One region of the Streptomyces sp. NPDC127106 genome, then DNA from elsewhere that is predicted to be linked to it. Evidence: predicted binding sites of a transcription regulator. Region 1 holds the regulator's gene; each other region holds the start of a gene.
The links. Region 1 encodes HrcA, which represses chaperone genes, less so after heat shock. Its sites were predicted from a motif close to TTNGCACTCNGNNNNNCNGAGTGCNAA; they were not measured.
Positions count from the first base shown of each region.

Region 2: groES (co-chaperone GroES) is a predicted target of HrcA. The motif match lies at 3,839-3,865, and genes of this name have one in related genera.
Region 3: groL (chaperonin GroEL) is a predicted target of HrcA. The motif match lies at 5,297-5,323, and genes of this name have one in related genera.

Region 1 is NZ_JBHXTC010000016.1:118,873-126,224, reverse strand. Features, by position in the region: gene dnaJ (molecular chaperone DnaJ) at 47-1,186, opposite strand; gene hrcA (heat-inducible transcriptional repressor HrcA) at 1,187-2,203, opposite strand; gene ACFVGY_RS16680 (MBL fold metallo-hydrolase) at 2,348-3,109, shown strand; gene ACFVGY_RS16675 (DUF3097 domain-containing protein) at 3,102-3,899, shown strand; gene hemW (radical SAM family heme chaperone HemW) at 4,034-5,266, opposite strand; gene ACFVGY_RS16665 (AMP-dependent synthetase/ligase) at 5,381-7,270, opposite strand.
Region 2 is NZ_JBHXTC010000006.1:218,551-225,902, reverse strand. Features, by position in the region: gene ACFVGY_RS09335 (SDR family NAD(P)-dependent oxidoreductase) at 1-693, shown strand, start outside; gene ACFVGY_RS09330 (ester cyclase) at 767-1,459, shown strand; gene groL (chaperonin GroEL) at 1,638-3,269, opposite strand; gene groES (co-chaperone GroES) at 3,384-3,692, opposite strand; gene ACFVGY_RS09315 (FtsW/RodA/SpoVE family cell cycle protein) at 4,109-5,500, shown strand; gene ACFVGY_RS09310 (hypothetical protein) at 5,536-5,754, opposite strand; gene ACFVGY_RS09305 (polysaccharide deacetylase family protein) at 5,865-6,755, opposite strand; gene ACFVGY_RS09300 (polysaccharide deacetylase family protein) at 6,752-7,352, opposite strand, start outside.
Region 3 is NZ_JBHXTC010000034.1:73,299-80,650, forward strand. Features, by position in the region: gene ACFVGY_RS25335 (PQQ-binding-like beta-propeller repeat protein) at 1-826, opposite strand, end outside; gene ACFVGY_RS25340 (Uma2 family endonuclease) at 935-1,507, opposite strand; gene ACFVGY_RS25345 (phosphoribosylanthranilate isomerase) at 1,610-2,209, opposite strand; gene ACFVGY_RS25350 (GNAT family N-acetyltransferase) at 2,268-2,699, shown strand; gene ACFVGY_RS25355 (Uma2 family endonuclease) at 2,855-3,439, shown strand; gene groL (chaperonin GroEL) at 3,518-5,137, opposite strand; gene ACFVGY_RS25365 (cold-shock protein) at 5,553-5,756, opposite strand; gene ACFVGY_RS25370 (MoaD/ThiS family protein) at 6,153-6,431, opposite strand; gene thrC (threonine synthase) at 6,466-7,352, opposite strand, start outside.

The DNA of each region.
Region 1 (7,352 bases):
CCCGGGCCGGGCCCGTACGCGGTGCGTGCGGTGGCCCGCGGGCCGCTCAGCGGCCGTTGAAGGCGTCCTTCAGACGGCTGAAGAGGCCCTGCTGGCCCGGCGCGAACTGCCCCATCGGCCGCTCCTCGCCGCGCAGCTTGGCGAGCTGGCGCAGCAGCTCCTCCTGCTGGGCGTCCAGCTTGCCGGGGGTCTGCACCTCGACGTGGACGATCAGGTCGCCGCGCCCGCCGCCGCGCAGGTGCGTCACGCCCCGGCCGTGCAGCGGGATGGACTGGCCGGACTGGGTGCCGGGCCGGATGTCGACCTCCTCCATGCCGTCCAGCGTCTCCAGCGGGCACTTGGTGCCGAGGGCCGCCGCCGTCATGGGGATGGTCACCGTGCAGTGCAGGTCGTCGCCGCGCCGCTGGAAGATCGGGTGGGGCAGTTCGTGGATCTCCACGTACAGGTCGCCGGCGGGGCCGCCGCCGGGGCCGACCTCGCCCTCGCCCGCGAGCTGGATCCGGGTGCCGTTCTCGACACCGGCCGGGATCTTGACCGTGAGGCTGCGGCGGGAGCGGACCCGGCCGTCGCCCGCGCACTCGGGGCACGGGGTCGGGACGACGGTGCCGAAGCCCTGGCACTGGGGGCAGGGGCGCGAGGTCATGACCTGGCCCAGGAAGGACCGGGTGACCTGCGACACCTCACCGCGGCCGCGGCACATGTCACACGTCTGCGCCGATGTGCCGGGCGCGGCACCCTCACCGGAGCAGGTGTTGCACACCACGGCGGTGTCCACCTGGATGTCCTTGGTCGTGCCGAACGCGGCCTCGTCCAGCTCCAGGTCGAGGCGGATCATGGCGTCCTGGCCGCGGCGGGTCCGCGAGCGCGGGCCGCGCTGCGCCGCCTGGCCGAAGAAGGCGTCCATGATGTCGGAGAAGTTGCCGAAGCCACCCGCACCGAAGCCGCCGGCGCCACCGCCGCCGCCCGAGGAGGACAGCGGATCGCCACCGAGGTCGTAGACCTGCTTCTTCTGCGGGTCCGAGAGGACCTCGTACGCCGCGTTGATCTCCTTGAAGCGCTCCTGCGTCTTCGGGTCCGGGTTCACGTCCGGGTGGAGTTCGCGCGCGAGGCGGCGGAAGGCCTTCTTGATCTCGTCCTGCGATGCGTCGCGGCGTACGCCGAGTACGGCGTAGTAGTCCGTGGCCACTTACGACTCCGCCAGGATCTGTCCGACGTAACGTGCCACTGCGCGTACCGCTCCCATCGTTCCGGGGTAGTCCATGCGGGTCGGTCCGACCACGCCGAGTTTGGCGACACTCTCGCCGCCCGAACCGTAGCCGACCGACACGACGGACGTGGAGTTCAGTCCCTCGTAGGCGTTCTCATGCCCGATTCGTACAGCCATGCCCGATTCATTGGCCTCGCCGAGCAGCTTGAGGAGCACGACCTGCTCCTCAAGGGCCTCCAGCACCGGCCTGATCGTCAGGGGGAAATCGTGTCCGGAGCGCGTCAGATTGGCCGTACCGCCGATCATCAGCCGCTCCTCCGCCTCCTCCGCCAGCGTCTCCAGCAGCGTCTGCAGCACGGTCGTGACCGTGGCCCGGTCGTCGGGCTCGAAGGCCTCGGGCAGGTCCTGCACGAGCCTCGGCACGTCGGTGAACCGGCGACCGACGACCCTGCTGTTGAGCCGCGCCCGCAGATCGGCGAGCGAGGTCTCGGAGAACGGCGTCTGGCAGTCGACGAGCCGCTGCTCGACCCGGCCCGTGTCGGTGATCAGCACGAGCATCAGGCGCGCGGGCGCCAGCGCGAGCAGTTCGACGTGGCGGACCGTGGAGCGGGTCAGCGACGGGTACTGCACGATCGCGACCTGCCGGGTCAGCGTGGCGAGCAGCCGCACCGTCCGACCGATGACGTCGTCGAGGTCGACGGCGCCGTCGAGGAAGTTCTGGATGGCCCGCCGCTCCGGCGTCGAGAGCGGCTTGACGTCCGCCAGCTTGTCGACGAAGAGGCGGTAGCCCTTGTCCGTGGGGATCCGGCCGGCGCTGGTGTGCGGCTGGGCGATGTAGCCCTCCTCCTCCAGAACGGCCATGTCGTTGCGCACGGTGGCGGGCGAGACGCCGAGCCTGTGGCGCTCGGTCAGCGCCTTGGAGCCGACCGGCTCCTCCGTCCCGACGTAGTCCTGGACGATGGCGCGGAGCACCTCGAGTCTGCGTTCGCTGAGCATCGCGCACACCTCCAGCTGTGATGCGGGTCGTCGTGGTCCACTGCTTCTGGCACTCACCTCGTCGGAGTGCCAGCGATCCCCCGGCCAGTGTACGGCCGGGTAGTACACGGCTAGCAAGGGTGGCCCGCCAGGTAGCGTCACGGTATGGACGTACGGTGGGAAGAGGAAGGCTGGGAGCGGCTGACGCGGCGGACCGGCCGAAAGCGCCTCCCGGGCTGGGATTGCACGGTGGGACTGGTGGTGGGGGACGAAGCCGTCCTCGTCGTCGACCCGGGTTCGAGCGTCCGCGAGGGCGCCTCGCTGCGGGCCGAGGCCGAGCGCCTGACGGGCCGGCGCGTGACCCATATCGCATTCACGCACGGGCATTTCGATCACGTTCTGGGCGGGGCCGCCTTCTCCGGAGCCGAGGTCTACGGGGCTGTCGGCCTCGACGGCGAACTCGTCGCCGGGCGCGAGGAACTGCGCGACGGCGCCGTCCGGCAGGGCCTCGACCCGGCCCTCGCCGCGGAGGCCACCGACCTGCTGGTGCCGCCGCGGCACCTGGTGTCGGGCGAGTGGACGCTGGACCTGGGCGGCGTCCAGGTGCTGCTGGCCAACGTCGGGCCCGGCCACACCCACTACGACCTCGCCGTCTTCGTGCCGGGCGAGCGCGAGACGGTGTTCTGCGGGGACCTCGTGGAGGAGTCCGGCGAGCCCCAGGCGGGCACGGACGCGGTGCCCGCGCAGTGGCCGGCGGCCATGGACCGGCTGCTGGCCCTGGGCGGGGAGGAGGCCCTGTACGTGCCGGGGCACGGAGCGGTGGTCGACGCGGCCTTCGTCCGTGCGCAACGCGACGCACTGGCGGCCCGGTTCGGCGTGTCGGGATCCGGCACCAGCCCGCTCTCCCCGGGGCGGCCCGATGCGTGAGTACTCCCCCGACCTGACCCCGCAGTGGAAGCGCGCCAAGGCCGTGCCGGAGGTGCCGGCCGAACCCGACCTGGTGGTCGAGGTGGCCGGGACGGACTTCTGCGGGGCCGTGGTCGCCTGCGAGGCGGGCACGGTGACGCTGGAGGACCGCTTCGGCAGGCGGCGGGTCTTCCCGCTGCAACCGCGCGGCTTCCTGCTGGAGGGCGCCGTGGTCACCCTGGTCCGGCCCGCCCGGGGCCCGGCGGCGCCGCTGCGCACGGCCTCGGGCTCGATCGCCGTCCCGGGGGCGCGGGCCCGGGTGGCGCGGGTGGGGCGGATCTACGTGGAGGGCCGGCACGACGCCGAGCTGGTCGAGCGGGTGTGGGGCGACGACCTGCGGATCGAGGGCGTCGTCGTGGAGTACCTGGAGGGCGTCGACCACCTGCCCGCCGTCGTCGCCGAGTTCGCGCCGGGCCCGGACGCCCGGCTGGGTGTCCTGGTGGACCACCTGGTCCCCGGCTCGAAGGAGTCACGGATCGCGGCGGCCGTCTCCTGCGACGACGTCCTGGTGCTGGGCCACCCGTACGTGGACGTCTGGCAGGCCGTGAAACCGTCCGCGCTGGGCATCCCGGCCTGGCCGCAGGTACCGCGGGGCCAGGACTGGAAGACGGGCGTCTGCCGGGCGCTGGGCTGGCCGGAGCACACCGGGGCCGCCTGGCAGCACGTGCTGTCCCGCGTGACGTCGTACAAGGACCTGGAGCCCGCCCTGCTGGGCGCGGTGGAGCACCTGATCGACCACGTCACGGCCTGACCGCCCCTCGCGGCACCGCCCCGGGCGGCCGGGCGCGCGGGGCGGCCAGGGCGTGGGCGGCAGCCCGGGCCGCCGGGATGTGGGGCAGCCGGGGCGTGTGGGGCAGCCCGGCGGCGCGGGCCGCACCGTCAGCGTCAGTCGACCAGGTCGCGGACCACCGCATCGGCCAGCAGCCGCCCCCGCAGGGTCAGCACGGCGCGCCCGGCCGCGTACGGGCCCGGCTCCAGCAGGCCGTCCTCCACGGCGTGGCGGGAGGCCGCCAGGCCGGCCGGGGCCAGCAGGGACAGCGGGCAGCCCTCCGCCAGCCGCAGCTCCAGCAGGATCCGCTCCACGCGCCGGTCCTCCCCGGACAGCAGCTCGCGGCCGGCGCCGGGGGACCTGCCCTCGGCCAGCGCGGCCGCGTAGGCGCCGGGGTGCTTCACGTTCCACCAGCGCACGCCGCCCACGTGGCTGTGCGCACCGGGGCCCGCGCCCCACCAGTCCGCGCCCCGCCAGTACAGCTCGTTGTGCAGGCAGCGGCCGGCCTCGGAGGTGGCCCAGTTGGAGACCTCGTACCAGGAGTAGCCGGCCGCGGCGAGCACCTCGTCCGCGATCAGGTAGCGGTCCGCGTGGACGTCGTCGTCCGTCATGGGCACCTCGCCGCGGCGGATCCGGCGGGCGAGCTGCGTGCCCTCCTCGACGATCAGGGCGTAGGCGGAAACGTGGTCCGGGCCGGCGCCGAGGGCGGCGTCCAGCGAGGCCCGCCAGTCGTCGTCCGACTCCCCCGGCGTGCCGTAGATCAGGTCCAGGTTGACGTGCTCGAAGCCCGCCCGGCGGGCCTCCGCGACGCAGGCCTCGGGGCGGCCCGGGGTGTGCGTGCGGTCGAGCACCTTCAGGACGTGCTGCTTCGCGCTCTGCATGCCGAAGGAGATCCGGTTGAAGCCGCCGGCCCGCAGCTCGGCCAGGTAGGCGGGATCGACGGACTCCGGGTTGGCCTCCGTGGTGATCTCGGCGTCCTCCGCCAGGCCGAACTCGTCCCGGATCGCCGCGAGCATGCGGACCAGGTGGGCGGCGGGCAGCAGGGTCGGCGTGCCGCCGCCGACGAACACCGTGCGGACGGCCCGCGGGTCGTCGCCGAGGACCTTGCGGGCGAGGCGGACCTCGTCGATCAGGGTGTCGGCGTAGTTCTCCCGGGAGGCGAGCACGCCGCCGGAGCCGCGCAGTTCGGTCGCGGTGTACGTGTTGAAGTCGCAGTACCCGCAGCGCGTGGCGCAGTACGGGACGTGCAGGTAGAACCCGAGCGGGCGGTCCCCGGCACCCGCCAGGGCGTGCGACGGCAGCGCGCCGTCTTCGGGCATGGGCTCGCCGTCGGGCAGTGCGGAAGGCATGCCCCCATTGTCCCGTACGCGGGCCGGGGGCCCGGCCGGGCGGGAGCCCCGGCTGCGTACGGGGACGGGGCGGCGGAGGGGCCCGGCGTGCCGCCGGGCCCCGTACCGCAGGGCTCAGGCCTCGCGGGCGCCCTCGTACATCTCGTCGATCAGGTGCTTGAACTCACGCTCGACGACCGGCCGCTTCAGCTTGAGGCTGGGCGTGAGGTCGCCGTGCTCCACGTCGAGGTCGCGCGGCAGGATCCGGAACTTCTTGATCGTCTGCCAGCGCTGCAGCCCCTCGTTGAGGGTCTGCACGTACGTCTCGATCAGCCGGTTCGTCTCCGGGGCGGCGAGCACCTCGGGGTACGTCTTGCCCTCCAGCCCGTTCTCGGCGGCCCAGCCCAGGATGGCGGCCTCGTCGAGGGCGACCAGGGCGGAGCAGAAGTTCCGGTCGGCGCCGTGCACGACGATGCTCGACACGTACGGGCAGATCGCCTTGAACTGGCCCTCGATCTCGGCCGGGGCGACGTACTTGCCGCCCGAGGTCTTGATCAGGTCCTTCTTGCGGTCCGTGATGCGCAGGTAGCCGTCGGGCGAGAGCTCGCCGATGTCGCCGGTGTGCAGCCAGCCGTCCTCCTCCAGCACCTCGGCGGTCTTCTCGGGCTGGCCGTGGTAGCCCTGCATGATGCCGGGGCCGCGCAGCAGGATCTCGCCGTCGTCGGCGATGCGGACCTCGGTGCCGGGGAGCGGCTTGCCGACCGTGCCGGTGCGGTAGGCCTCGCCGGGGTTGACGAAGGAGGCCGCGCTGGACTCCGTCAGGCCGTAGCCCTCCAGGATGTGGATGCCGGCGCCGGAGAAGAAGTAGCCGATCTCGGGGGCCAGGGCGGAGGCACCGGAGACGGCGGCGCGCAGCCGGCCGCCGAAGGCCTCGCGGAGCTTGGAGTAGACGAGGGCGTCGGCGATCTTGTGCTTGGTGGTGAGGCCGAAGGGGGCGGTGGCCCGGCCGGTGCGGCGGTAGTTGTCCTGGGTGACCTTGGCGTACTCGCGGGCGACGCCGACGGCCCACTGGAAGGTCTTGTACTTGGCCCCGCCGCCGGCCCGGGCCTTGGCCGCGGCCCCGTTGTAGACCTTCTCGAAGATGCGCGGGACGGCCGCCATGTAGGTCGGCTGGACGACCGGCAGGTTCTCGACGATCTTGTCGATGCGGCCGTCGACGGCGGTGACGTGCCCGACCTCGATCTGGCCGGAGGTCAGGACCTTGCCGAAGACGTGCGCCAGCGGCAGCCACAGGTACTGGACGTCCTCGGCGGTGATCAGGCCCGTGGCCACGGTGGCCTTGGCCATGTACGACCAGTTGTCGTGCGGGAGCCGGACGCCCTTGGGGCGGCCGGTGGTGCCGGAGGTGTAGATGAGGGTGGCGAGCTGATCGGCGGTGATGGCGCCGATGCGCTCCTCGACGGCCTCCGGGTACTCGGTGAGGTACTGCTTGCCCCGGGCCTCCAGATCGGCGAGGGAGATCACCCAGCCCTCCGGGTCGCCCTCGGCGGGGACCGCGTCGGCGGCCTCCAGGACCACGACGTGCCGCAGGTCGGGCAGGTCGGCGCGGCGCTCGCGGGCCTTGGCCAGCTGGGCGGCGTCCTCGGCGATCAGCACCCGGCTGGCCGAGTCCTCCAGGATGAACGCGGACTCGTCGGCGTTGGTGCTGGGGTAGATGGTGGTGACCGCGCCGCCCGCGCACATCACGCCCAGGTCGCTCAGGATCCACTCGACGCGGGTGTTGGAGGCGAGCGCAATCCGGTCCTCCGCCTTGATGCCCAGGTCGATCAGGCCGGCCGCGATGGCGAAGACCCGCTCGGCCGCCTGGCCCCAGCTCAGCGACTTCCAGTCGTCTGGGCCGCTGCCGGACGCCGGCGGCACCGGGTAGCGGTAGGCCTCGGCGTTGGGCGTGGCGGCGACACGCTCCAGGAAGAGGGCCGCCACGGTGGGCGGACGGTTCTCGATCAGGGTCTGTGTGTCGCTCACGGACGTCCTCCGGACCACGCGGCAGGGCCTGCCGTCCCGGGGGTGGGCGGCGGCTTCCGACAGGGCTGGCAGCAGAATCTGC
Region 2 (7,352 bases), on a different contig from region 1:
CTCGTACTGGTCGCCCGCGACACCGCGCGGCTCGCCGAGCAGGCCACCGAGCTGCACGACCGGCACGGCATCGAGGCCGAGGTGCTGACGGCGGACCTGTCGACCGAGGCGGGCATCGCCGCGGTCGAGCGGCGCCTCGGCGACCGTACGCACCCGGTGGACCTGCTGGTCAACAACGCCGGGTTCGGCAACAAGGGCCGGTACCTCGAAGTGTCGATGGCGGACGAGCTGACCATGCTGAAGGTGCACATCGAGGCGGTGCTGCGGCTGACCTCGGCGGCCACCGCGTCGATGCGCTCGCGCGGCCGCGGCGGCGTCATCAACGTGGCCTCGGTGGCGGCCTTCGTACCGCGGGGCACCTACGGGGCGAGCAAGGCGTGGGTCGTGCAGTTCACGCAGGGCGCGGCGCGGGACCTGGCCGGGTCGGGCGTACGGCTGATGGCGCTGTGCCCCGGCTTCGTGCGGACCGAGTTCCACCAGCGGGCCGGGATGGGCACGGACAACATCCCCGGCTGGATGTGGCTGGACGCCGACAAGTTGGTGACGGCGGCCCTCGCCGACCTGGCGCGCGGCAAGACGGTCTCGGTCCCGGACCCGCGGTACAAGGCGCTGATGGGCGTGGTGAAGCTGACGCCGCGCGGGCTGCTGGGCGGGCTGTCCTCGCGCACGGGCCGCAAGTACGGCCCCCGGTAGGAGGCCCCAGAAGTCGGCCAGATGGCTCAAATCTCCCTAAAATGGACATATCACATCCATCCCGGGAGGCGCCATGACATTCGTACAAATAGTCGATTACGAGACGAGCAAGCCCGAGGCGGTCAGCGAGCTCTTCGACCGGTACCTGGCGCAGAGCAGCGGCAAGCGCACCGTGACGCACAGTGTGGTCGGCAGGGACCGCGAAGCCGAGACGCACTATGTCGACGTGGTCGAATTCCCGTCGTACGAAGACGCCATGAAGAACTCTCACCTCCCGGAGACGGACCGGATGTTCCAGGAGATGGTGGCCCTCTGCGACGGGATGCCGCGCTTCACCAACCTCGACGTGGTCCGCGACGAGCACCTCAACACGCTGCTCGCGAACCGGATGTTCGACGACATCGCGATGAAGGGCGACATGGCCGTCATCGAGGAGGTCTTCGCGGCGGACTACATGGACCACGACGTGTCCAACCCCGTCGACAAGACCGGGCGCGAGGCCATCCGCGAGGACGTGGAGATGTGGCGCGGCAGCTTCGACTTCTCCTTCACCCGCGACGCGCAGATGGCGCAGGACGACTACGTCAGCACCCTGTGGACCTGGACCGGCAAGCACAAGGGCGAGTTCATGGGGATCGCCCCGACCGGCAAGACCTGCACGATGACCGGCACGACGGTCTTCCGCTGCGAGAACGGGATGATCAAGGAAGGCTGGTGGCACTACGACACCAACGGCCTGATGCGGCAGCTCGGGGCGATGTCCTGAGCGCCGCCCGGGCGGTGCCCCGGGCGCAGTCCCGGGCAGTGACCCGGGCAGTGACCCGGCCGCAGTCCCGGCCCCACCCGGCCCACGGGAAGACCCCGGCCACCACCGCGGAGCGGCGGCGACCGGGGTCGCAGTCCGAACGGAGCCGGTCAGCGGTCAGCGGACCGGCTCATCGGGGTCAGTGGCTGTGGCCGTGACCGTGGCCGTGCCCGTGACCGTTGGCCTCTTCCTCTTCCTTCTTCTCGACGACCAGGGTCTCGGTCGTGAGCAGCAGGGAGGCGATGGAGGCGGCGTTCTCCAGGGCGGAGCGGGTGACCTTGACCGGGTCGATGACACCGGCCTTGACCAGGTCGCCGTACTCGCCGGTGGCGGCGTTGAAGCCGTTGCCCTTCTCCAGCTCGCCCACCTTGGAGGTGATGACGTAGCCCTCGAGGCCGGCGTTCTCGGCGATCCAGCGCAGCGGCTCGACGGCGGCGCGGCGGACGACCGCGACACCCGTGCCCTCGTCGCCGGTCAGGCCGAGGTTGTCCTCCAGGACCTTGACGGCGTGGACGAGCGCGGAGCCACCACCGGAGACGATGCCCTCCTCGACCGCGGCGCGGGTCGCGGAGATGGCGTCCTCCAGACGGTGCTTCTTCTCCTTCAGCTCCACCTCGGTGGCGGCGCCGACCTTGATGACGCAGACGCCGCCGGCGAGCTTCGCCAGGCGCTCCTGCAGCTTCTCGCGGTCCCAGTCGGAGTCGGTCGCGTCGATCTCGGCCTTGATCTGGTTGACGCGGCCGAGCACGTCCTCGGCGGAGCCGGCACCGTCGACGATGGTGGTGTCGTCCTTGGTGATGGTCACGCGGCGCGCCGTGCCCAGGATGTCCAGGCCGGCCTGGTCGAGCTTGAGGCCGACCTCCTCGGCGATGACGGTGCCGCCGGTGAGGGTGGCCATGTCCTGGAGCATCGCCTTGCGGCGGTCACCGAAGCCGGGCGCCTTGACGGCGACCGCGTTGAAGGTGCCGCGGATCTTGTTGACGACGAGGGTGGAGAGGGCCTCGCCCTCGACGTCCTCGGCGATGATCAGCAGCGGCCGGGAGCCACCCGCCTGGATGACCTTCTCCAGCAGCGGCAGCAGGTCCTGGATGGAGGAGATCTTGCCCTGGTTGATCAGGATGTAGGGGTCCTCCAGGACCGCCTCCATGCGCTCCTGGTCCGTGACGAAGTACGGCGACAGGTAGCCCTTGTCGAAGGCCATGCCCTCGGTGAACTCGAGCTCCAGGCCGAAGGCGTTGGACTCCTCGACGGTGATGACACCGTCCTTGCCGACCTTGTCCATCGCCTCGGCGATGAGCTCGCCGACCTGCTGGTCCTGCGCGGAGAGCGCGGCCACGGCGGCGATGTCGGACTTGTCCTCGATCGGACGGGCGGTCGCGAGGAGCTCGGCGGACACGGCCTTGACCGCGGCGTCGATGCCCTTCTTCAGGGCGGCCGGGGAGGCGCCGGCGGCGACGTTGCGCAGACCCTCGCGGACCAGCGCCTGGGCCAGCACGGTGGCGGTGGTGGTGCCGTCACCCGCGATGTCGTTGGTCTTGGTCGCCACCTCCTTCACCAGCTGCGCGCCGAGGTTCTCGTACGGGTCGTCCAGCTCGACCTCGCGGGCGATGGTGACACCGTCGTTGGTGATGGTGGGGGCGCCGAACTTCTTGTCGATGACGACGTTGCGGCCCTTGGGGCCGATCGTCACCTTGACCGTGTCGGCAAGCTTGTTGACGCCGCGCTCGAGGGCGCGACGGGCGTCCTCGTCGAACTTCAGGATCTTCGCCATGGGAGCGGTTCAGCCCTCTCGGAAAACTAGGGTTCAACGACCCGCGCCCCTCGCCGCCCGGCAATCAGCGGGGTGACCAGGGGCGCAGATCAAAGCAGTTCTGGGAGAAGTGAATTACTTCTCGATGATCGCGAGCACGTCGCGAGCCGAGAGGACGAGGTACTCCTCGCCGCTGTACTTCACCTCGGTGCCGCCGTACTTGCTGTACAGCACGATGTCGCCGACGTTGACGTCCAGCGGGAGACGCTGGCCGTCCTCGAAGCGGCCCGGGCCCACGGCGAGGACGACGCCCTCCTGGGGCTTCTCCTTCGCGGTGTCCGGGATGACCAGGCCAGAGGCCGTGGTCTGCTCGGCGTCGAGCGGCTGGACCACGATGCGGTCCTCAAGCGGCTTGATGGCAACCTTGGAGCTGGTGGTCGTCACGATCCGACCTCCCCCTTCGGAGATCTCACGGGGTTAACTGTCTGAGGTGGCGACCAGGTGGATCCGTCGTCGCGGGTGCCGGACCTGCCCGTCGCTGTGTTGGCACTCACCGGGGGTGAGTGCCAGGTGCGAGACTATTCCGGCGATTAGCACTCGGTCAAGCGGAGTGCCAATACGCTCCCCCGGTTCGCACATCCGGCCACCCCGATCGCCGGTTCGGCCGGATCCGGCCGGTCCTCCGCCGCCGCCCCTCCTCCACCCCGCACCCCGCCCGTACGGACCGGAAGGAACCCCGGAGAGGACCTCGTCGTCTTAGACGATATGAAGATAAAGCGGCTCATTGATGACCAGATCGGACCAATGCCTTCCGCGCCCTGCGCCGGCACCGACGGTCGCGGTGACCCGTGCGGGGGCTGATGCCGCCGACGGCGGCCGGGGCCCGCCGTCGCACCGAGGCGCTGCTGCTCGTCCTCGTCGTCGGCATCACCGTCCTCGGGCACGCGAGCGCCGGCTGGGGGCTGAACGGCGAGCTGCCGGTCGACCTCTCCGGCTTCGCGATCAGCATGAGCCTGCTGGCCCTGGTGGCGCACCTGGGCGTGCGCCGGTTCGCGGCGTACGCGGATCCGCTGGTCCTGCCGCTGGCCGTGCTGCTGACCGGGCTCGGGCTGGTGCTGCTGCACCGGCTCGACCAGTCGTACATCGAGCGGTACGGCGCCGAGGCCAATGCCCCCGGCCAGCTGGTGTGGACGGTGATCGGGGTGGCCGCCTGCCTGCTGGTGGTGGCGCTGCTGCGGGACCACCGGCTGCTCCAGCGGTTCATCTACCTCACGATGGCCGGGGCGCTGGTCCTGCTGATCGCGCCGGCGTTCTCGCCCGCGGACACGTACGGGGCGAAGCGTTGGGTCGTCGTCGGCGGCTTCTCCGCGCAGCCGGGCGAGTTCGTGAAGATCATGATCGCGGTCTTCTTCGCGGGCTACCTGGTGGTCCACCGGGACTCCCTGGCCCTGACCGGCCGGCGGTTCCTGGGCCTGCGGCTGCCCCCGATGCGGCAGCTGGGCCCGATCGTGACGGTGTGGATCCTGTCGATGCTGGTGCTGGTCTTCGAGCGCGACCTGGGCACCTCGCTGATCTTCTTCGGCGTCTTCGTGGTGATGCTGTACGTCGCCACCGAGCGCACGGGCTGGATCGTGTGCGGGATGGTGATGGCCGCGGGCGGGGCCTTCGTCGTCGGCTCGACCGAGCCGCACGTCAAGGCGCGCGTGGCCGCCTGGCTGAACCCCCTGTCGTACTACTGGCAGGACCGGCCGCCGGGGGTCACCTCGGACCAGTCGGCGCAGGCCCTGTTCAGCTTCGGCACCGGCGGCATCTCGGGGACCGGGCTCGGCCAGGGACACCCGGAGCTGATCGCGTTCGCGGGCCGCAGCGACTTCATCCTGACGACGGTGGGCGAGGAGCTCGGCCTGGCCGGGGTCATGGCGGTGCTGCTCCTCTACGCCCTGCTCGTGCAGCGGGGGCTGCGCATGGCGCTGGGCGCCCGCGACCCGTTCGGGAAGCTGCTGGCGGTGGGCCTGGCGGCGGCGCTGGCGCTCCAGGTGTTCGTGGTGGCCGGCGGCGTGACGGGGCTGATCCCGCTGACCGGCAAGGCGCTGCCGTTCCTGGCGAAGGGCGGCTCGTCCCTGCTGGCCAACTGGATCATGATCGCGCTGCTGCTGCGGATCAGCGACAGCGCGGAACGGCAGCGCCTGGCGGACCGCCGCGGCCCGGTGGAGACCGTGATCACGCCGGTGGTGGCGGCCGGCCGGGGCTGAGGGGGCCGGGGGCCGCGGACTTCCGGGGCGGGGACTCAGCCGCCGTCGGCGGACTCGATCACCCGTTTGGCCGCCTCGGCCTCGGCCGCGGCGGGTGACAGCTCGGAGAGGGTGTCGAGGTCGTGGTCCCTCTCCAGCTCCCGCTCCCAGGCGTCGGCGAGCTCCTGCTGCCGGGCGGGGGGCAGCTCTTGGACCTTCTCCCGATGGGCAGGGCTCAGGGCGTTCAGGAAACGCTCGACGGTGTCGATCGGCATCGCTTCGCCTCCCGGTTCGGCGGGGGTGGGGTGTGCGTGCGTCCATTCCTCCCGCGGCGGACCCGCCCCGTACCCGACGGCCCCCGCCCTTCACCTGAACGGGCCGTGGCCTAGAGGTAGTCCTCCAGACGGCCTATGCGGAAGCCCTGCTCCTGGATGCTCCGCAGCATGCGGGTGGTCATCTGGACCTCGGTCGCGCCCTTGAGCTCGGAGGGGCCGCGGAAGTGGGCCAGGATGATGTCGCCGGGTTTGAGGCCGGAGCCCTCGGCGTACTGGAAGTCGTTGATCTGCATCGACGCCCGCCACAGGACCACCTGCGTGATGCCGCACTCGGCGGCCGCCTTGAGCGTGTCGTCGTTGTAGTTGCCGAACGGCGGACGGAAGCGGGCGGGCCTGGTCCCGAAGCGCTTCTCCAGGCGTTCCTGCTGACCGCATATCTCCTTCTTCTGCGCCGCGAAGGGCAGGGTCCGGAGGTTCGGGTGGGTCAGGGTGTGGTTGTTGATGGTGCTGCCGGAGCCGTTGTCCCGGAGCTTCTCGAAGTGGCCGTAGTCCGACGACGCGACGTTGTCGGTCAGGTACATGCTGATCGGCAGCTTCAGGTCGGCCGCCATCTTCAGGAACTCGGGGTCCTTCTCGGCGCCGTCGTCGAAGGTCAGGAAGACGACCTTGTCCGTGGCCGGCACGGGTATTCGGTCCACGACCTGGGCCTTGCCGGGGGCGGCCGGCGGCAGGGCCGGTTTCTGCGCCGGCTTCGGCGCGTACTGCACCGGGGCGGTCAGCCCCCACTTCTTGTACGCCTGGTCCCCGGCGCCGGCCGAGGGCGACGCGCCCGGGCCGCCCTGGGCGGCGGCCCCGGACGAGGCCGACGGGCTCGGCTGCTCGTGGGTGGCCTTGCGGCCGAGCCGCTCGATGGGGTCCACGCTGTCCCCACACCCCGCCAGGGACAGCGCGAGCGCGCCGGCCGTCAGCGTTCCGGCCACCAGCCGGCGCGCGTACCTCACAAGTAGTCCTCCAAGCGGGCCACGGCGTACCCCTTGTCCGTGACGGTCTTCATGACGTGCCGGACCATGTCGGGCATGGTGCCCTCCCAGTCCTCGCGCCCCCGGAAATGCGTGAGGATGATATCTCCGGGATGCAGGTCGCGGTCCCATTCACGGTAGTCCATCCGGTTCGGGAAGGCCTCGGCGTTCCACAGCGGAACCGCTGTGATTCCACAGGACTTGGCTGCGCGCAGGGTGTCGTGGTTGTAGTTCCCGTACGGCGGGCGGAAGAGCGTCGGCCGCTTGCCGAACGCCCTTTTGATCGCGTCCTGCTGTCCGCAGATCTCCTGCCGCTGCTTGTCGTACGACAGCCCCGGCATGTAGCGGTGGTTGAGCGAGTGGTTGTTCAGGCTGACCCCGGCGGCCTGCATCTCCTTGAAGTAGGGGTAGTTGTCGCGGACGAGGTAGTCGCTGAGGAACGCCGTGTACGGGATCTTCAGCTCCTGCATCATCTTCAGGAACTCGGGGTCCTTCTCCGCGCCGTCATCGACCGTCAGGAAGACGACCTTGTCCTCCGTCGGGATCGTGGTGAAGACGGGCGGGAGGGTCTCGTGGCCC
Region 3 (7,352 bases), on a different contig from region 1:
GCCCGGCGGCCACCTCCTGGACGATGGCACCGGGCCGCGTCGGCAGCGGGGCGCGCCAGCGTTCCGTGCCCTCGCGCAGGTCGTGGGCGAGGACGGCCCCCGCCGTGGCCGACACCGCGAGCGAGCCGCCCGCCGAGAGCGTGCCCGTGCCCGTGCCCGTCGGTGCCGGGACGTCCTTCGACCACCGCTCCTCGCCGGAGGTGAGGTCCACCGCCGCGATCCGGGTCCCGCACGGGCCGGCCCCCGTCGCCGTGGCATAGGCGAGGACGCCGGTGCCGGACGGGGTGTCCGCACCCATCGCGCACACCGTGGTGCCCTCGGGCGCGGCGCGGCCCCAGCTGCGGCGGCCCCCGCCGTTGTAGGCGGTCAGGCCGTCCTCGCGGACCCGGACCACCCGCCCGGAACCGGGCTCACCGGCCCAGGAGCCGAGCGGCTTCCCGGCGCCGGCCCCCTCGGGGGCCTGGTGGCCGGACAGGTCCATGTGCGGGCCGCGCATCCACGAGAAGCCATACCAGGCGGGCCACAGCGCGGTGAGGGCGACCACGACGGCCACGGTCCAGAGGGCCGCGGACCGCCGGGGACGGCCGCGCTGGGCGACCACCCACAGGACTGCCGCGACGAGCCAGGCCACCACCGTGCACAGCAGCAGCCGGCCCAGGCCGCGCGGGCAGTCCGTGCTGTTGCACACGTCGCTGACCGCGTCGACGCTCGACACCTTCGCGTACAGGACGGCGTACAGCACGGTGACGGCGCTGAACGCGCAGGCCGCGGCCAGCACGGCGCCGTCCCGGAGCCGCCTCCCGAGCGGCGGCGTCCTGTCGTCCATGATCCCCCCTTTGGCCGCAGCCTAACCGCCGGCCCGGGCGGTCCTCCATGGACTCCGGTTCCGGTCGCTAGCCGTGCTGCGGGGCCGGGAATCCGGCGGTGTCCAGCGTCAGCCGGAACGGTTCGGGAAGCTCCGCTTTCCGCCGGACGCCACCCGGTCGGCGTGCCTGTAGGCGCCCTTGTCGGGTCTCGTGAACAAGGTGCTCGTCGGGCCGTGCCGGTCGAAGCCGTCGATCAGAAGGTGCACCGGGACCGGAGCATGGCCGTACGCCCAGAGCTTCCTCGTGCGGGCGTCGTCGGCGTTGGTCCTTGAGGTGACCTCGACGATGAGCAGCGCCTCGGCGGCGTCGATCGGGTCGGAGGGGTCGGCCGCCACGTCCTCGACCAGCTCCCGCGGGGCCACCAGCACGTCGGGGACGTAGAGCTCGCCCAGGGGAGCGATGTGGACGCCCAGCGCCCGGTAGACCTCCCACTCCGGTGGAAGGAGGCTGTACAGAGCCCGCTGCACCCTGGCCACGATCCCGTTGCGATGGCGGTCGGGCGGCGGGGACAGGGTGATGCGGCCGCCGTAGACCTCGGCGCGCCAGCCCTCCGGTACGTCCAGGTCGCGCCAGGTCTGCAGCAGGTACTCCCACGCGTGGCCACCGTCGTACCGGCCCGGCCCGGGGCGCTCGTTCGGCATATGCCGAGGAGCGCACGCAGCCGGGCCTCGGGATGCAGCCGCATCCCGACCCGATCCCCCCGACGGACGGCGGGTCCCCCTCGTACCGAGGGGGCCGGGCCCCTACCCCCGGGCCGCGGCCACGAAGGCGCGGATCAGGTCCGGGGACTTCACGCCGCGCTCCCGCTCGACACCACTGGACACGTCCACACCCCACGCGCCCGTGGTCTCCACGGCCTTGCGGACGTTGTCCGGGTTCAGGCCGCCCGCCAGCAGCCAGTGGCCGCGGGGGGCGGTGAACTCCGCGGCGGCCCAGTTCCACGGCCTGCCGGAGCCGGGGTCGGGTGCGTCGATCAGGAGCAGGTCCTCGCCGTACTCCCCGCAGCGCTCCACCCGCTGCGCGGTGGCCCGCAGCAGGGTGCGGCCCTCGGCGCGCAGGGCCCCGTAGTACTCCGGGCCCTCGTCCCCGTGCAGCTGCACGCCCCGGACCCCGCTCTCCTCCGTGAGCCGCCGCACCTCCTCCACCGGCTGGCCCCGGAACACGCCGACCGTGAGGACCCCGGCCGGGACCCGCGCGGCCAGCTCCCGCGCCTCGGCGGCGCCGATCGTACGGGGGCTGCCCGCGGCGAAGACGAAGCCGACGGCATCGGCGCCGGCGGCCACGGCCGCGTCGACGTCGTGCGCGGTCTTCAGACCGCAGATCTTCACGAAGAGGTCGCTCATGCCCCCAGTGAAACAAATTACGGTGACCCGGCCCGGGCGATCTTGAAGACTGGGCACCATGACCGACACGACACACACCCTCACCACCGGCGGCCCCGACTCCGGGCTCGACGAACGGCTCGGCAAGGAGCTGGACGCCTTCAACAAGGAGGCCTCCGGAGCCGCGCCCTCCGAGTTCACGGTGCGCGTGAACGACGCGGACGGCCAGCTCGTCGCCGGGCTCAGCGGCTGGAGCTGGGGCGACCGGGCGGGCATCGCCATGGTGTGGGTGCGGGAGGACAGCCGCCGCGACGGCTGGGGCGGCAAGCTCCTGGCCGCGGCGGAGGCGGAGGCGGCGGCCCGCGGCTGCCGCACGATCATGGTGTCCTCGTTCACCTTCCAGGCGCCGGCCTTCTACGCCCGCCACGGCTACGAGGAGACCACCCGTGTCCCCGGCTTCCCCGGCGACCACGAGGACGTCTACTTCCTGAAGCCCCTCGGTCCGGCCTGACCCGACCCGGGCCGCCGCACGTTCCGGAGCGCCGCCTCCGCAGGGGTGGCCTCCGCCCGGATCCGGGCGGAGCGGCAGTCCCGCCCCTAGCCTGGGACGTGCATGCGCCGAGGCGAGCACGACCACCCCGATCCCGGACGACGACGGTGACGATCATGATCGAGCGGGACACCCCCAGAGAGACCTTGCCGCCGCCGACGTTCGAAGACCTCCTGCGCACCGTCGAGGAGATGAACACGCCAGACGGCTTCAAGGCCGAGCTCATCCGGGGGAAGATCGTCGTGTCACCGTGGTCCGAGCTGCGTTACTACCGCCCCATGCGGGTACTGCGCGAGCAGCTCGGGGCCCACGCGCCCGAAGGGCACGTGGCAGACATTGCGCCCTTCCTGTTCCGGTTCCCGGCAGTCGCGCGAGCGTACGGGCCCGAGCTCTTCGTGGCCGACGAGGCCGCCTTCAAAGAGGACGGGCGCCACGCTGACGCCGCCGCCCTGTCCCTGGTCGCGGAGTTCACCTCCGTCTCCACCAGGGACGCGGACTGGGCGGAGAAGCTGGAAGTCTACGGCCGCCTGGTACCCGTCTACCTGGTCGTCGACGTGCAGGACGCGGAGATCACCTGCTTCTCCGACCCCTCCCCGCACGGCTACCGCTCCCGGCAGACGGTTTCCTTCGGCAAGCCCCTGGACGTCCCGGAGCCGTTCGGGTTCGCGCTCGAAACCACCGGGTTCGCCTCCGGGGCGTGAAACGCCCGAGGGCGGCACGCCTTCCCTGGGGAAGGGGTGCCGCCCTCGGTCGAGAACAGCCGATCAGCGCGGGGCCGATCAGAAGTCCATGTCACCGCCCGGCATGCCGCCCGGAGCGGCGGCGGCCTTCTCCGGCTTGTCGGCGATGACGGCCTCGGTGGTCAGGAACAGCGCGGCGATCGACGCGGCGTTCTGCAGGGCGGAGCGGGTGACCTTCGCCGGGTCGATGATGCCCTCGGCGATCATGTCGACGTACTCGCCGGTCGCGGCGTTCAGGCCGTGGCCCGGGGTCAGGTTGCGCACCTTCTCCACCACGACGCCGCCCTCGAGGCCGGCGTTGACGGAGATCTGCTTCAGCGGGGCCTCGAGGGCCAGCTTGACGGCGGCGGCACCGGTGGCCTCGTCGCCCTCCAGCTCCAGCTTCTCGAAGACCGAGGAGGCCTGCAGCAGGGCCACGCCACCACCGGCGACGATGCCCTCCTCGACGGCGGCCTTCGCGTTGCGGACGGCGTCCTCGATGCGGTGCTTGCGCTCCTTGAGCTCGACCTCGGTCGCGGCACCGGCCTTGATGACGGCCACGCCGCCGGCCAGCTTCGCGAGGCGCTCCTGCAGCTTCTCGCGGTCGTAGTCCGAGTCGGAGTTCTCGATCTCGGCGCGGATCTGGTTGACGCGACCGGCAACCTGGTCGCTGTCACCGGCACCGTCGACGATGGTGGTCTCGTCCTTGGTGATGACGACCTTGCGGGCGCGGCCCAGCAGGTCCAGGCCGGCGTTCTCCAGCTTGAGGCCGACCTCCTCGGAGATGACCGTGCCGCCCGTGAGGATGGCGATGTCGCCGAGCATGGCCTTGCGGCGGTCGCCGAAGCCCGGGGCCTTGACGGCGACGGACTTGAAGGTGCCGCGGATCTTGTTGACGACCAGGGTCGACAGGGCCTCGCCCTCGACGTCCTCGGCGATGATCAGCAGCGGCTTGCCGGACTGCATGACCTTCTCCAGCAGCGGAAGGAGGTCCTTCACGTTGCTGACCTTGGAGTTGACGATCAGGAGGTACGGGTCGTCGAGGGACGCCTCCATACGCTCCATGTCGGTGGCGAAGTACGCCGAGATGTAGCCCTTGTCGAAGCGCATGCCCTCGGTGAGCTCCAGCTCCAGACCGAAGGTCTGGGACTCCTCGACGGTGATGACGCCTTCCTTGCCGACCTTGTCCATGGCCTCGGCGATCAGCTCGCCGATCTGGGTGTCGGCGGCGGAGATGGAGGCCGTGGAAGCGATCTGCTCCTTGGTCTCGACATCCTTCGCCTGCTCCAGCAGGGCGCCGGAGACGGCCTCGACGGCCTTCTCGATGCCGCGCTTGAGGGCCATCGGGTTGGCGCCGGCGGCCACGTTGCGCAGGCCCTCGCGGACGAGCGCCTGGGCCAGGACGGTGGCGGTGGTCGTACCGTCGCCCGCGACGTCGTCCGTCTTCTTGGCGACTTCCTTGACCAGCTCGGCGCCGATCTTCTCGTACGGGTCCTCGAGCTCGATCTCCTTGGCGATGGAGACACCATCGTTGGTGATCGTGGGGGCGCCCCACTTCTTCTCAAGGACGACGTTGCGACCCTTGGGGCCAAGGGTGACCTTGACGGCGTCGGCGAGCTGGTTCATGCCGCGCTCGAGACCGCGCCGGGCCTCCTCGTCGAACGCAATGATCTTGGCCATCTGAAGTGGTCCTCCAGGACTGGGGTTCCCCCTGCGCCGCTAGGCGCGCGGGGAGGGTGGATTGCTCCGGACCGCGCCTGCGCCCGCGACGGACGGCCTGCGTGCCCGGCGGTTCCTTCCCGCCGGACGCTGCGGGCCTCACCGACCCGGTCCCGTGTAGTAGCACTCTCCGCGGGAGAGTGCTAACGCCAATGATTAGCACTCGACCCCCGCGAGTGCAAGCGGCTTCGGGCATCCCCGGCCACGCCGCCGGGCACCCGCCGCGGGACGGCGCCGGATGCCGGACGCCGGAGCCGGCTCGCCGGACGGGCTGTCGGCCGCGTGCGGCCCGGGACGCACGAAGGGCCCGCACCCCTCCTCAGGATGTGGACCCTCGTGTACGCGTCGGTGGCCGGTCGTGCCGGTCGCGCCGGTCTCAGACGGCGAGCTTGACCATGTCCGCCTGCGGGCCCTTCTGGCCCTGCGAGATCTCGAACTCGACCCGCTGACCCTCTTCAAGGGTGCGGTATCCGTCCATCTGGATGGCGCTGTAGTGGACGAACACATCCGCACCACCGTCGACCGCGATGAAGCCGTAGCCCTTCTCCGCGTTGAACCACTTGACGGTGCCCTGAGCCATGCCTAACTCCCCTATTACTGGCCCTTGCGCGGGAACGCACTTCGCGGTCCCGGGTCAGAACTTGCGCCGGAACGCCTCGACCGCGGCTGAATGTATCTGCACCGGTGCTGTCTGCAACAGGTCAATCCGACGAGAATTCCGGTCACACCGAAAGAGGGAAATAGGCCGAAAATTTATCGTATTCCCGGGCAACTCGGACCTGGCATATCGCGCCAAAGCCCCATACCGCACGCGCACATTGACTCAATGTCACCCCTCGCGGGGCCCGCTCATATGCGGCGGGCAAGAACAACGGAGGGGGCTTCCCCAACTCTACCGCGCCCAACCAAGCAGAATTACCCCCTCCGCTTAATGCCGGAGGGGGTAATCCCGGGTACGACGTATCAGGCGTACGCCTCAGCAGCCGCCGGCGACCGCCGGGATGATCGAGACGCCCGCACCGTCCGGGGTGGCCGCCTGCAGGCCGCCCTCGAAGCGCACGTCGTCGTCGTTCACGTAGACGTTCACGAAGCGGCGCAGCTTGCCCTGGTCGTCGAGGACGCGCGCGGCGATGCCGGGGTGGTTCTGCTCCAGCGACGCGATGACCTCGGCGAGGGTCGCGCCCTCGGCCGGGACCTCGGCCTGGCCGCCGGTGTAGGTGCGCAGGATGGTGGGGATGCGGACGTTGACGCTCATGGCGCTACTGCCTTTCCGGTAGAGCGGGGGATGGTCAGGCCAGGCCGGCGGCGCGGAACGCGTCCAGGCTGGGGCGGATGGTGGCCGTCTGCCCGCTGTCCGCGGCCACCGCCTCCAGGGTCTTCAGGCCGTCGCCCGTGTTGAGGACGACGGTGGTCAGCGCGGGGTCGAGCTGCCCGTTCTCGATCAGCTTCTTCGTCACGCCGACGGTCACGCCGCCCGCGGTCTCGGCGAAGATGCCCTCGGTCCGGGCCAGGATCTTGATGGCCTCGACGACCTGCTCGTCCGTCACGTCCTCGACGTAGCCGCCGGTGCGGCGCGCGATGTCCAGCACGTAGGGGCCGTCGGCCGGGTTGCCGATGGCGAGCGACTTGGCGATCGTGTTCGGCTTCTGCGGGCGCACCACGTCGTGGCCGGCCTTGAAGGCGGTGGACACCGGGGAGCAGCCCTCGGCCTGCGCGCCGAAGATCTTGTACGGCTTGTCCTCGACCAGGCCGAGCTTGATCAGCTCCTGCAGACCCTTGTCGATCTTCGTCAGCTGGGAGCCGGAGGCGATCGGGACGACGATCTGGTCGGGGAGCCGCCAGCCGAGCTGCTCGCAGATCTCGTACGCGAGCGTCTTGGAGCCCTCGCCGTAGTACGGGCGCAGGTTCACGTTGACGAAGCCCCAGCCCTCGCCCAGCGGGTCGCCGATGAGCTCCGAGCAGAAGCGGTTCACGTCGTCGTAGTTGCCCTCGATGCCGACCAGGTCGCCGCCGTACACGCCGGCCATGACGACCTTGCCCTGCTCCAGGTCGTGCGGGATGAACACGCAGGAGCGGAAGCCGGCCCGGGCGGCGGCTGCGCCGACGGCGCCGGCCAGGTTGCCGGTGGAGGAGCAGGAGAGCGTGGTGAAGCCGAAGGCGCGGGCGGCCTCGACGG